Regions from separate parts of the Lysinibacillus sp. GW823-FHT02G10 genome, predicted to be linked through region 1. Evidence: riboswitches for the same ligand, from Rfam matches in the RefSeq annotation. Region 1 holds a riboswitch; the other holds the start of a gene.
The links. A riboswitch is a leader RNA that binds a small molecule or an ion and turns the genes downstream of it on or off. The one in region 1 is predicted to bind thiamine pyrophosphate.
Positions count from the first base shown of each region.

Region 2: linked by a shared signal. The riboswitch ahead of thiW (energy coupling factor transporter S component ThiW) and the one ahead of AC1RFD_RS06890 (ABC transporter substrate-binding protein) in region 1 are both predicted to bind thiamine pyrophosphate.

Region 1 covers NZ_JBXAJI010000001.1:1,318,267-1,323,305, forward strand. The annotation lists gene AC1RFD_RS06875 (ABC transporter ATP-binding protein) at 1-559, opposite strand, end outside; gene AC1RFD_RS06880 (ABC transporter permease) at 534-1,307, opposite strand; gene AC1RFD_RS06885 (thiamine-binding protein) at 1,307-1,597, opposite strand; gene AC1RFD_RS06890 (ABC transporter substrate-binding protein) at 1,599-2,594, opposite strand; TPP riboswitch at 2,748-2,858, opposite strand; gene parC (DNA topoisomerase IV subunit A) at 2,967-5,039, opposite strand, start outside.
Region 2 covers NZ_JBXAJI010000003.1:179,547-184,585, forward strand. The annotation lists gene AC1RFD_RS13195 (ABC transporter substrate-binding protein) at 1-36, shown strand, start outside; gene AC1RFD_RS13200 (MFS transporter) at 527-1,723, shown strand; TPP riboswitch at 1,790-1,897, shown strand; gene thiW (energy coupling factor transporter S component ThiW) at 1,992-2,492, shown strand; gene AC1RFD_RS13210 (VWA domain-containing protein) at 2,649-5,039, opposite strand, start outside.

The DNA.
Region 1 (5,039 bases):
CAATACTATGTGTAACAAATAGAATGGATTTGCGGTACTCCTCCCAGATAGATAAAAGCCATGCTTGCATTTCCAGTCGAGTAAATTCATCCAACGCAGAAAATGGTTCGTCTAAGCATAAAATCGGCTTATCACTGACCATTGCTCGAATAAAGGACACACGCTGCTGCATGCCTCCAGACAGTTCGTTCGGGTAGGCATGGATAAAAGAGGCAAGACCAACCTTTTCTAACCATTCCTTGGCACGTTCAACATTTGGTTTATGTTGTAATTCCTCTACAAGCGTGACATTTTCTACTATTGTACGCCAGGGTAATAGACATGGCTGCTGTGGCATATAGCCAATCGTTCCTTTTTTTTGTTGGATATCCTCTCCATTTAATAAAATGGCTCCTTGATCAATTGGCGAAACACCACCAATTAATTGAAAAAGTGTACTTTTACCACTGCCTGAAGGACCAACGATGGCCACAAACTCTCCATCCTTGACGTCAAAAGAAAGTTGATCAAGGACTTTGAGCGCGTCGAAGGATTTAGCGATGTTTTGAATGCTGAGCATGATAGCCTCTTCCCTTCACCATGAATTTTTCAATTAAACGAATACCACTAAACAATAGTAAGCTCAAGAGAACAATCGCAAAAATTGCCACAAATACGCGATCCGTACGGAAGGAGGATTGGGCTAGGGTCATGTAAACACCAATACCCTTTTTTGCACCAAGCCATTCCGCAATCACAGCCCCCATCACACTATATGTAGCCGCAATTTTAATGCCTGAAAAAATAGCAGGATAGGCATAAGGCCATTCCAGCTTCCAAAAGGTTTGTGCCCTTGTAGCACCAATCATGGCAAAATAATGCTTTAATTCTGGAACTGTTTGTCTAAATCCATCCATCGCTGCAATGACTATCGGGAAAAAGCACACAAGACAAATAATGATAAGCTTCGGTAATAAGCCAAAGCCAAACCAAATAATAAGGAGCGGTGCCAAGACAAGAATAGGAACATTCTGCGACATGATAAGAATTGGATAAAACAGTTCTCGAATAAATGTAAATCGATGCAACACTATTGCCACCGTTAGCCCACAAGCGATGCCAATGGCCAAACCTAGTAGAGCTAATTGTACTGTAGCGAATGCATGTGGTAGAAAGGTTTGATACGACTGGATGGCTTCTGACAAAATACTACTTGGTGTGGGTACTAACCAATGAGGAACTTCAGCAAACCGCACGATTAGTTCCCATATGAACAAGAGGAAGGCGATAAAAATTATCGTCCTTCCCTTCTGTAATGCACGTTTCATTACTGATATTTCTCCGTTAATGTATCCATCGTAATACCCGTTGGCTGATATAAAATTTTCACTTGTGTAATGACATTAATGGCACCAAGTTCAATCATCTTCTCATTCATTTTTTCAATGATTTGGAGCAATGTTGAAAGCTCACCCTCCATCGTTGTTTCCAATGGATGTACCTCATATTTCACCCCAGAAGCATCGATCACCGCAATTGCTGCATCGACATATGGTATAACATCTTCATATTTCTCTGTCTTCGGAATGATTTGTACACTGATTAATGAATTTGCCATCTTATTTGGCCTCCTTTTTAGGTAAGAAATCATTAGTAAAGGCTTTTTTCGCATCAAATTCGCCCTCTAGTACTTGATTGCTTGACATCCATTTCGCGTAATTTTCCCACACAGAAAGCTTTTGCTCTCCCCATTGCTTGGCATCATCCTGATATTTATCAGCCAGCCATTCCTGACTTTTATGCACTAACGCTTTATCTAAATCAGGAGCTGCTTCGATTAAAATATCAGCCGCTTCACTTGGGTTTTCAATTGCGTATTCATAGCCCTTCGATGCAGCTGCCACAAAGGCTTTGACTACATCCGGGTTGTCCTGTATCATTTTTTCATTTGTAGCTAAAACTGGCGTATAATAATCCAATTGATCACTATAATCTGTAAGATATAGCATATTAATCTTTTCCCCACGCAGCTCAGCCTCAATCCCAGTCCATGCATAATAAATCCAAGCAAAATCTATATCTTTTTCCATCATTGTGAAGAAATCTAAATCCCCTGCATTGACGATATCTAGCTTATTAATATCTGCCTTTTCTTTTTGCATGAGTGATTGTAAAACGGCTTGCTCTAATGGCGCGCCCCAACCACCATAGGTTTTACCTTCAAAATCCTTTGGCGATGTAATGCCCTTTGAAGCAATAGAAGCAAAGCCAGATGTATTATGCTGTATAATTGCTGCGATGGAGACCAGCGGCACATCCTGGACTCGTGCCTGTGTTATGCCTTCCTGATAGCTCACGCCAAAATCCGCCTTTCCAGAAGCAACAAGCTGATCTGCGCCCGCCTCACCAGGCATAATAATATCAACATCTAAACCCTGTTCCTCAAAATAACCGAGTTTTTTGGCAACATATAGTCCTGTATGATTTGTATTCGGCGTCCAATCCAGTACCACAGACACCTTTTTCAGCTTGTCTGCAGCCTGCTTGTCATCCTTGTCACTACAGCCTACTAATGTCAATAGTGCTGCCAATAAAATAAAAAACCATTTTTTCATGCGAAAGCCTCCCAGTTTGTAATATGAAAGTGTTCATGAATGAATGTTGTTACCAGAAGAAAGCGTATACAATGTTGGCAAGCTGTTGCTTGAAAACATAAAAAAACGCCTAGGATTCCTCCCAGACGTATTGCAATCAATCTTCAAAACTTTGCTTTTTGAATAGATGTTCCCTACGCTGGTACGAGCCAAATCAGGTTCAAAGGGTCAGCGTCTACCGGACACAATCTCAGCTAGCAATTACTAGCCCCCCTACATTCTTTCGCTATGAACTTTTCGATGATTATTATACCCATAGTTTCACTTAAATGACAAGGTGCTATTTTTGAATAGAGCTTAAAGCCCTGCGCTCCTAAGAGGCTGGGCATGCTTTTAGCTTGGTTTCTGTTCTTTTTTGGCTGTTACAACATGAGAAATTGCTCCATCTGTTGCAATATCCACTTTAAATGAACCATTGGAATGGCGATCCGCACGAGACAATGCTTGTACGTCAATCATCTCTTGAACACCTTTTTCAGTTTCAATCACAACCTGCTCCTCGTCTGTTGCTTGAACAACTGCCACAATTCGGTGAGGGTTTGCTTTTAACTCTGTTAATACTTTTAGTCCACGTTTTGCACGACTCGCTACTTCAACTTCAGCGACATTCATTTTCTTTACGGCCCCACGCTGTGTCACAATTACTACATAGTGGGTAACATCAGGCTGTAACACATTGACTCCAACTAAGGCTTCTCCATCTTTTAGTGTGATCCCTTTCACACCGCCTGTTTTCACACCTGTAACTGGTAACTCCTCCATAGGGAAACGAATCGCATAGGCTGTATCCGTTGTGAGCATCAGCTCCACGTCATCTGTTACAAATGATGCATAGATCATCGCATCACCAGCCTTGACGTTCATCGTTTTAATTGGCTTTGAATAACGTGTTACCGCATAGTCTGCGAGTGGTGAGCGCTTAATTTGGCCATCTTTTGTGGCTGTGAAGACATACGTATTTGGCTGTTCAAATGTTTCGAAGCCATAAACCGCAATAATGGATTCATCTTCCCCTGTTGGCACAATACTTGAAATATGCTGGCCGAGATCCTTCCAGCGTATATCAGGCAGCTCATGAACAGGCTGATAAATATAATTGCCTCGATTTGTGAAAAGCAGTAGATGGTGCTGAGTATTTAAATTTGCTTCATACAATAAATAATCTGAATCCTTCATGGCAAAATCTTGCCCGTTTGAAGCGGCATGAGAACGTGTGGATGTACGTTTAATATAACCATCCTTCGTTACTGTTACGACAACCTCTTCACTTGGCACAAGGACATCCAATGTAATTTTGATTTCTTCAATTTCTTGCTCAATCTTCGAGCGACGAGGCTCTGTAAAGCGTTTCTTAATATCTAGTAACTCTTGTTTAATAACACGCACTAGCTTTGCTTCACTTTGTAGAATCCCCTCTAGCTTCGCAATTAGCTTATTTAACTCGTCCTGTTCCTGACGAAGCTCTGTAATATCCGTATTCGTTAAACGATATAATTGCAGGCTTACAATGGCCTCTGCCTGTACCTCTGTAAAATCAAACTTTGCTTGTAAATTAAGCTTCGCATCCTTCTTATCATTTGAAGAACGGATCGTCGCAATGACTTCATCTAAAATGGAAAGAGCTTTAATTAATCCATCTACAATATGAGAACGATCCTTTGCCTTTTGTAAATCATAAATGGAACGGTTTGTTACCACTTCTTTTTGATGGGCAATATACGCATCTAGCAATAATGGCAATGTCATCATCGTTGGACGACGATTATGAATGGCAATCATATTAAAATTATAAGCTACCTGTAAATCAGTTGTTTTAAACAAGTACTGTAAAATTCCTTGTCCTGGTACATCCTTTTTCAGCTCAATTACGACACGTAAGCCTGTACGGTCTGATTCATCACGAATTTCCGCAATGCCTTCTAGTCGTTTATCTACACGTTGCTCATCAATTTTTTTCACAAGATTCGCTTTATTTACATCATATGGTAACTCAGTGATAACAATTTGCTCTTTACCACCCTTGGTTGGTTCAACAACTGCTTGTGCACGGACGATGATTTTACCACGACCTGTTTCATACGCCTTTTTAATGCCATCAACACCTTGAATGATTCCACCCGTTGGGAAATCAGGTCCTTTAATCACCGTCATCAATTCATCTACAGTAACATTAGGCTTGTCTAAGCGCATCAACACAGCATCCAGTACTTCATCTAAGGCATGTGGCGGAATATCTGTCGCATAACCAGCGGAAATTCCTGTAGAGCCATTGACTAAAAGGTTAGGAAAACGTGCTGGTAATACAGTTGGCTCCATATCCTGATCATCAAAGTTTGGCACAAATTCGACCGTTTTCTTGCCAATATCTCGAAGCATTTCAGCGGCAATAGCTGATAGTCTCGCCTC
Region 2 (5,039 bases), on a different contig from region 1:
GAATTATTTTTAGAATTTAAAATGAGTATCAGATAATTAAACTAGCGAATTGGTTTTCACACCAATTCGCTAGTTTTTTACTCTGCTTATCTAACTGTTTATTAAACTAAGAACATTTTCAATCACTATTTGCATTATTATATTTATAAAATATTTTATCTAAATTTTAATAGATTCTCACATTAGTGTATTTTTGATAGTCCATAACTTCTAACGCTCAACATCGCTACAATTTATAGCCATGCTTTATACCATTACAGACAGACTCTCCAAATTTTTAATTCTCCCTTTATAAGAGAAGTCCCTCAATTGTTGTTGCTTTACTAATTTATCCTCCCATAGCTTCTTTTCCCTCAACTTTTATGACTAAAATGTATTATTTCATAATGCATAGGTGCGTGGATAAAAACTTTTGTGGAAAACCATTCTAAATATAGAACCAGTACTATAATCTTAACTATTAGCCAAGCAATAATTCTTTATGATAGACTGTACTATATTTGATTACAAAAAGGGGGTTCATTCGATGACCCAGCAGAAGTCCAATAAGGCGGCTTTGTATATTTTAATGTTTAATATGTTTATCGCAATGGGGAGTATTGGCATTATTATTCCTGTCATGCCAGAGTATTTAAAAATATTTGGTGCAGCAGGACAAGTTCTAGGTATGCTAATCGCAACGTTCGCCTTAGCTCAATTCGTATTTTCTCCTATTGCTGGGAATCTTTCAGATCAGTACGGACGAAAAAATTTAATTATTTTCGGTCTTATCGTAACAGGTCTTGCACAAATCGGATTTGGCCTTGCTACAGATGTATGGATGCTCTTTTTAGCACGATTTTTAGGTGGTCTAGGTTCCGCATTTGTTGCACCTCCTATTATGGCTTTTGTCGCTGACGTCACAACCTATGAAGAACGTGGGAAAGGTATGGGGATGTTGGGTGCCGCTATGTCTCTTGGCTTTATGATTGGACCTGGTATTGGTGGCTTTTTAGCAAAGGTAAGCTTACATTTCCCATTTTTCACAGCTGGAGCTGCAGCCATTGTAGCATCTATTTTATCTTACTTTTTATTACCTTCTACCAAACCAAACACTGCTCAACAGAAACAAAAGCAAGACAATCTGGCGAAGCAAATGGCTCGTTCCATACATATGCCTTATTTTGTTATGCTCATAATTATGCTGGTGTTCTCGTTTGGAATTGCAAATTTCCAAACGACATTGTCATTATTTGTGACAGAAAAGTTTAATTACACACCTGTAGATATAGCGATTATATTAGTTGTTGGTGGTGCTTTTGGAGTAGTAGTACAAATGTTTATTATTACACCACTGTTCAATCGTTATGGTGAAATGAAAGTAGTACTAGTAAATTTATTTATTGCATCCGTTGCTATTTTCTTAATATTATTTGTTTCTGGCTTTGCCCTTATTTTAGTTGTAGCAACAATTTTCTCTACAGCAACGACATTAATTCGTCCAGCTGTTAATACACTCATCTCAAAGCTTGCAGAGAAAGAGCAGGGATTTGCTGCGGGGTTGAATAATGCCTATATGAGCCTCGGAAATATGATTGGACCCGCTTTGGCAGGTTTATTATTTGACTGGAATATGAATAGTCCATATATTTTCGGTTCTATCATATTATTAGCCTGTTTCTTCCTTGCGCTCATCTGGACAGTGAAAAAAGCACCTCATTTAATGCATCCCGATACAAAATAGTCTGAAAAATCATTGACTATTTTTAGCAGTATGTTACATTATTGTTGATTCACAAAATTGAATGATTTTAACCACTAGGGGAGTCTTTAAAAGGCTGAGACGTATATGGTAATATACGGACCCTTTGAACCTGATCTAGTTCACACTAGCGGAGGGAAGTGGCGCTACTTGCTGTTGTCACTATACACATACAAGGCCGCTTCCTATTGTTTAAAGGGGGTGGCCTTTTTATTTTTCCTCACGAACTTTACCAAAAGGAGTGAACTTTATGTCAATTCGTAAATTAACAGTCATGGCTTTATTAGTAGCCGTTGCTGTTGCAGGCTCTACTTTCGTATCCATCCCAACAGGAATCGCACGTGCTTACCCAGTTCAGCATGCTATTAATGTGATAGGAGCCATTATACTTGGACCCGTACCAACAGTTATAGTTGCCTTTGTCACTGCCATCATTCGTATCCTTACTGGAACAGGCTCTCTACTAGCTATCCCTGGTAGTATCATCGGCGCGTTCTGTGCTGCCCTTGCCTATAAATATAGTAATAAAATGTGGTTAGCTGGTATCGGAGAAGTTATCGGAACGGGCATTCTGGCTTCACTTATTGCAGTCCCTTTTGCAAAATTATTCATGGGAACATCTGTAGCAGCATTCTTCTTCCTACCAGCCTTTTTAACATCAAGTACGATCGGTGCTATTTTAGGTGTAATGGTTGCGAGTAGCTTGCGTAAAACAGAGCTAGTAAAGAGGTTTAATTCTTCTCTTTATTGAGAGAGATTGAATTATGAGCATTCATTGAGCTGGGGTAGTCCAATTTGGATCGCTTTTCTTCTCATTTACCCTCTTTACAAAGGGGATAACTCTTTATTTCATGCAATATAAAAAAGCAGTGCAAAACTATTCGAGTTTGCACTGCTTCCTCTATATTTAAGATCGTTTTTTCATGCCTTTTAACAACTGTGCTACATTCGTGTCTTCTGGTATAGTTTTTTCCTCAACCAGCGGCTCTTTTTTCTTCGCATTCGTTAGGAAATTCCAACCAAAACGTCTTATGGTAATATCAATAAAGAAAAGAAGCATACTCGCTAAGAGTAGCCATGTGGCAATATTTTGCCGATCTGCTCCTTTTGTCGTAAAGTCACGGAAGACATCTTGTGGTTCCTTTAAAACAGTGCCTCCTGTTCGTTGAGTTAACTCTTCTATCAGTTGGTTATTTACAGGGAGTAGTTCGTATTCAGCACTATAAGGAACACTTAGCCCTGCCTGATAAATGGCCTGCTTTTCATCTGCTATACGGAAGAAAATTAATCCAGGTTCAGCTTGTACTACAGCTCGAACTTGAGATGCGGAAATGGTTTCAAGTTTTGTTTCTAGCTCCTCCCCTGCTTCATTTACCGCTACAATATCTAAAAATGCGGCTTCATTTGTAGGGTCTGTAATCATAAAGGAACCATCTGCTTCCAATCTTACATCATAGGCTACATCATTGTAGCTTGGTAGCATTTGAGAAATAAGTGTTTGCCAAAATGCTCCCCAATTCTGCCATCTTGCCCAATCTCCTGTCCATTTACCCGTTGAATCAGATGTAAAGGCAAATGTTTTACCAAGACCATATTGCCACTGCGCTAACACAGGATCTTCTTTCTCGCTTTCTGCTACAACAGTAGCCCCCTGTTTTGCTGTTGTCCCAATATATGCATTCATTTGTGGGACACCATTAGCAAACAGTGAGTTCCATCCTGCTGCATTATAAATTGCCGGATAGAACGGATTGTCCTCAATATAGGTGCGGGAAATCATAGCTGTTTCTCGAGATAAAATAGAAGGAATGGTTTGCTCATCTATCACATCATAGAAACGTCCACTGCCCATGTCACTAAGCGCTTCTAATAAGTTCGCATCGGCATCTTGTCCAATCGCTACTGTCGATAAGGTTATACCCTCTTCTTTTCCTCCACCAATTAAATCCTCATAGTTCCCTGCCTGTGACTGCCCATCTGTTAAGAGGATAATATGCTTACGTTGGAGCTTTAAATCAGCAAGGTTCTCGTAGGCTTTAGCTAATGAACTATAGATTTCTGTTCCCCCACCAGGTGTTACTGATAAAATAGTATCCACAGCCTCTTCTTTACTGCTAAGAGGCCCTGTCTCTATAATCTCCCAAGGACGATCATCAAAGGCGATGAATCCTAATGTATCCTCGTCTCGCAACATCTCAACAGAACGTGCTGCTGCTTCCTTAGCAAGCTCAAGCTTCGAGCCTTGCATACTGCCAGAACGGTCAAGTACAATCACTAATCCTAAGGAAGGTAATTGCTCTTTACCCTTAATTTCCATTTCCACTGGCAATAAGGTTTCAATCGGTGTTTTAAAATAGCCGCCTAGACCAAAACTATTTTCTCCACCCACCATTGTAAAACCAACTCCAAAGTTTTTGACTGCTTGCTCAATAACACTCATTTTTGCTTCACCCACTAAATGACCTGGTACATTGTCGAAGATGATAGCATTATATTGCAAATAGCTGGATAGTTCATTTGGTAAACTTTTAGGTGCTACAACATCATAGGCAATGGATTGACTACCAAGTGCTGCTGCGATGGGTGAAGCTGTTTCATAACCATTAACGATTAATAAATGTGGTTCACTTTGAACCATTGTGACACTAGTTAACTTATTGTTTTCAAAAATGGCATCCTGACCAACTTGAACAACGGCTTCATATTTTACAAGTCCTTCAGCTGTTGCTGCATGTTTATAGGTAAACACATTCGTGCCTTCAGTCAGCTCAACTGCCTCTCGATGAATAAGCTCATCATTTTCATATAGTAATAGCTCGCCTTGGCCTGCTGATGTTGCAAGTATGTCAGTCACTAATTGTTGTTGCTCTCCAACGTAAGCAACTTGAGGGGATACAAAGCTTTTTAGTGATACATCATTGACAACTGGTTGACTAAAAGGCTTAATATCCACACTAATATTAGAGCCTTTCAACTTCGTAGCAAATTCTAAAGCATCGCCCTTTGTCTCATTACCATCTGTTAATAGCACAAGACGAGTTGCTTTTTTAGGATCTATAATCCCTGAAGCAAGCTGTAGACTTTGTTCTATATTTGTTTGATCGGTAGCTTTAATTTCAGTTAGTTTCGGTACTTCCTTTAATGTTTTAGATAAAATGGCTTCTGTTTGTAAAGTAGAGGAAAATGAATAAATGCCCGCAAGCTGCGGTTCTTTTTTTGATTGGAGGCTCTCCTGTATAAACTGAACCATCTCATCTTCCGTACCATTCATAGAAGCAGAACGGTCTACTAAATAAAT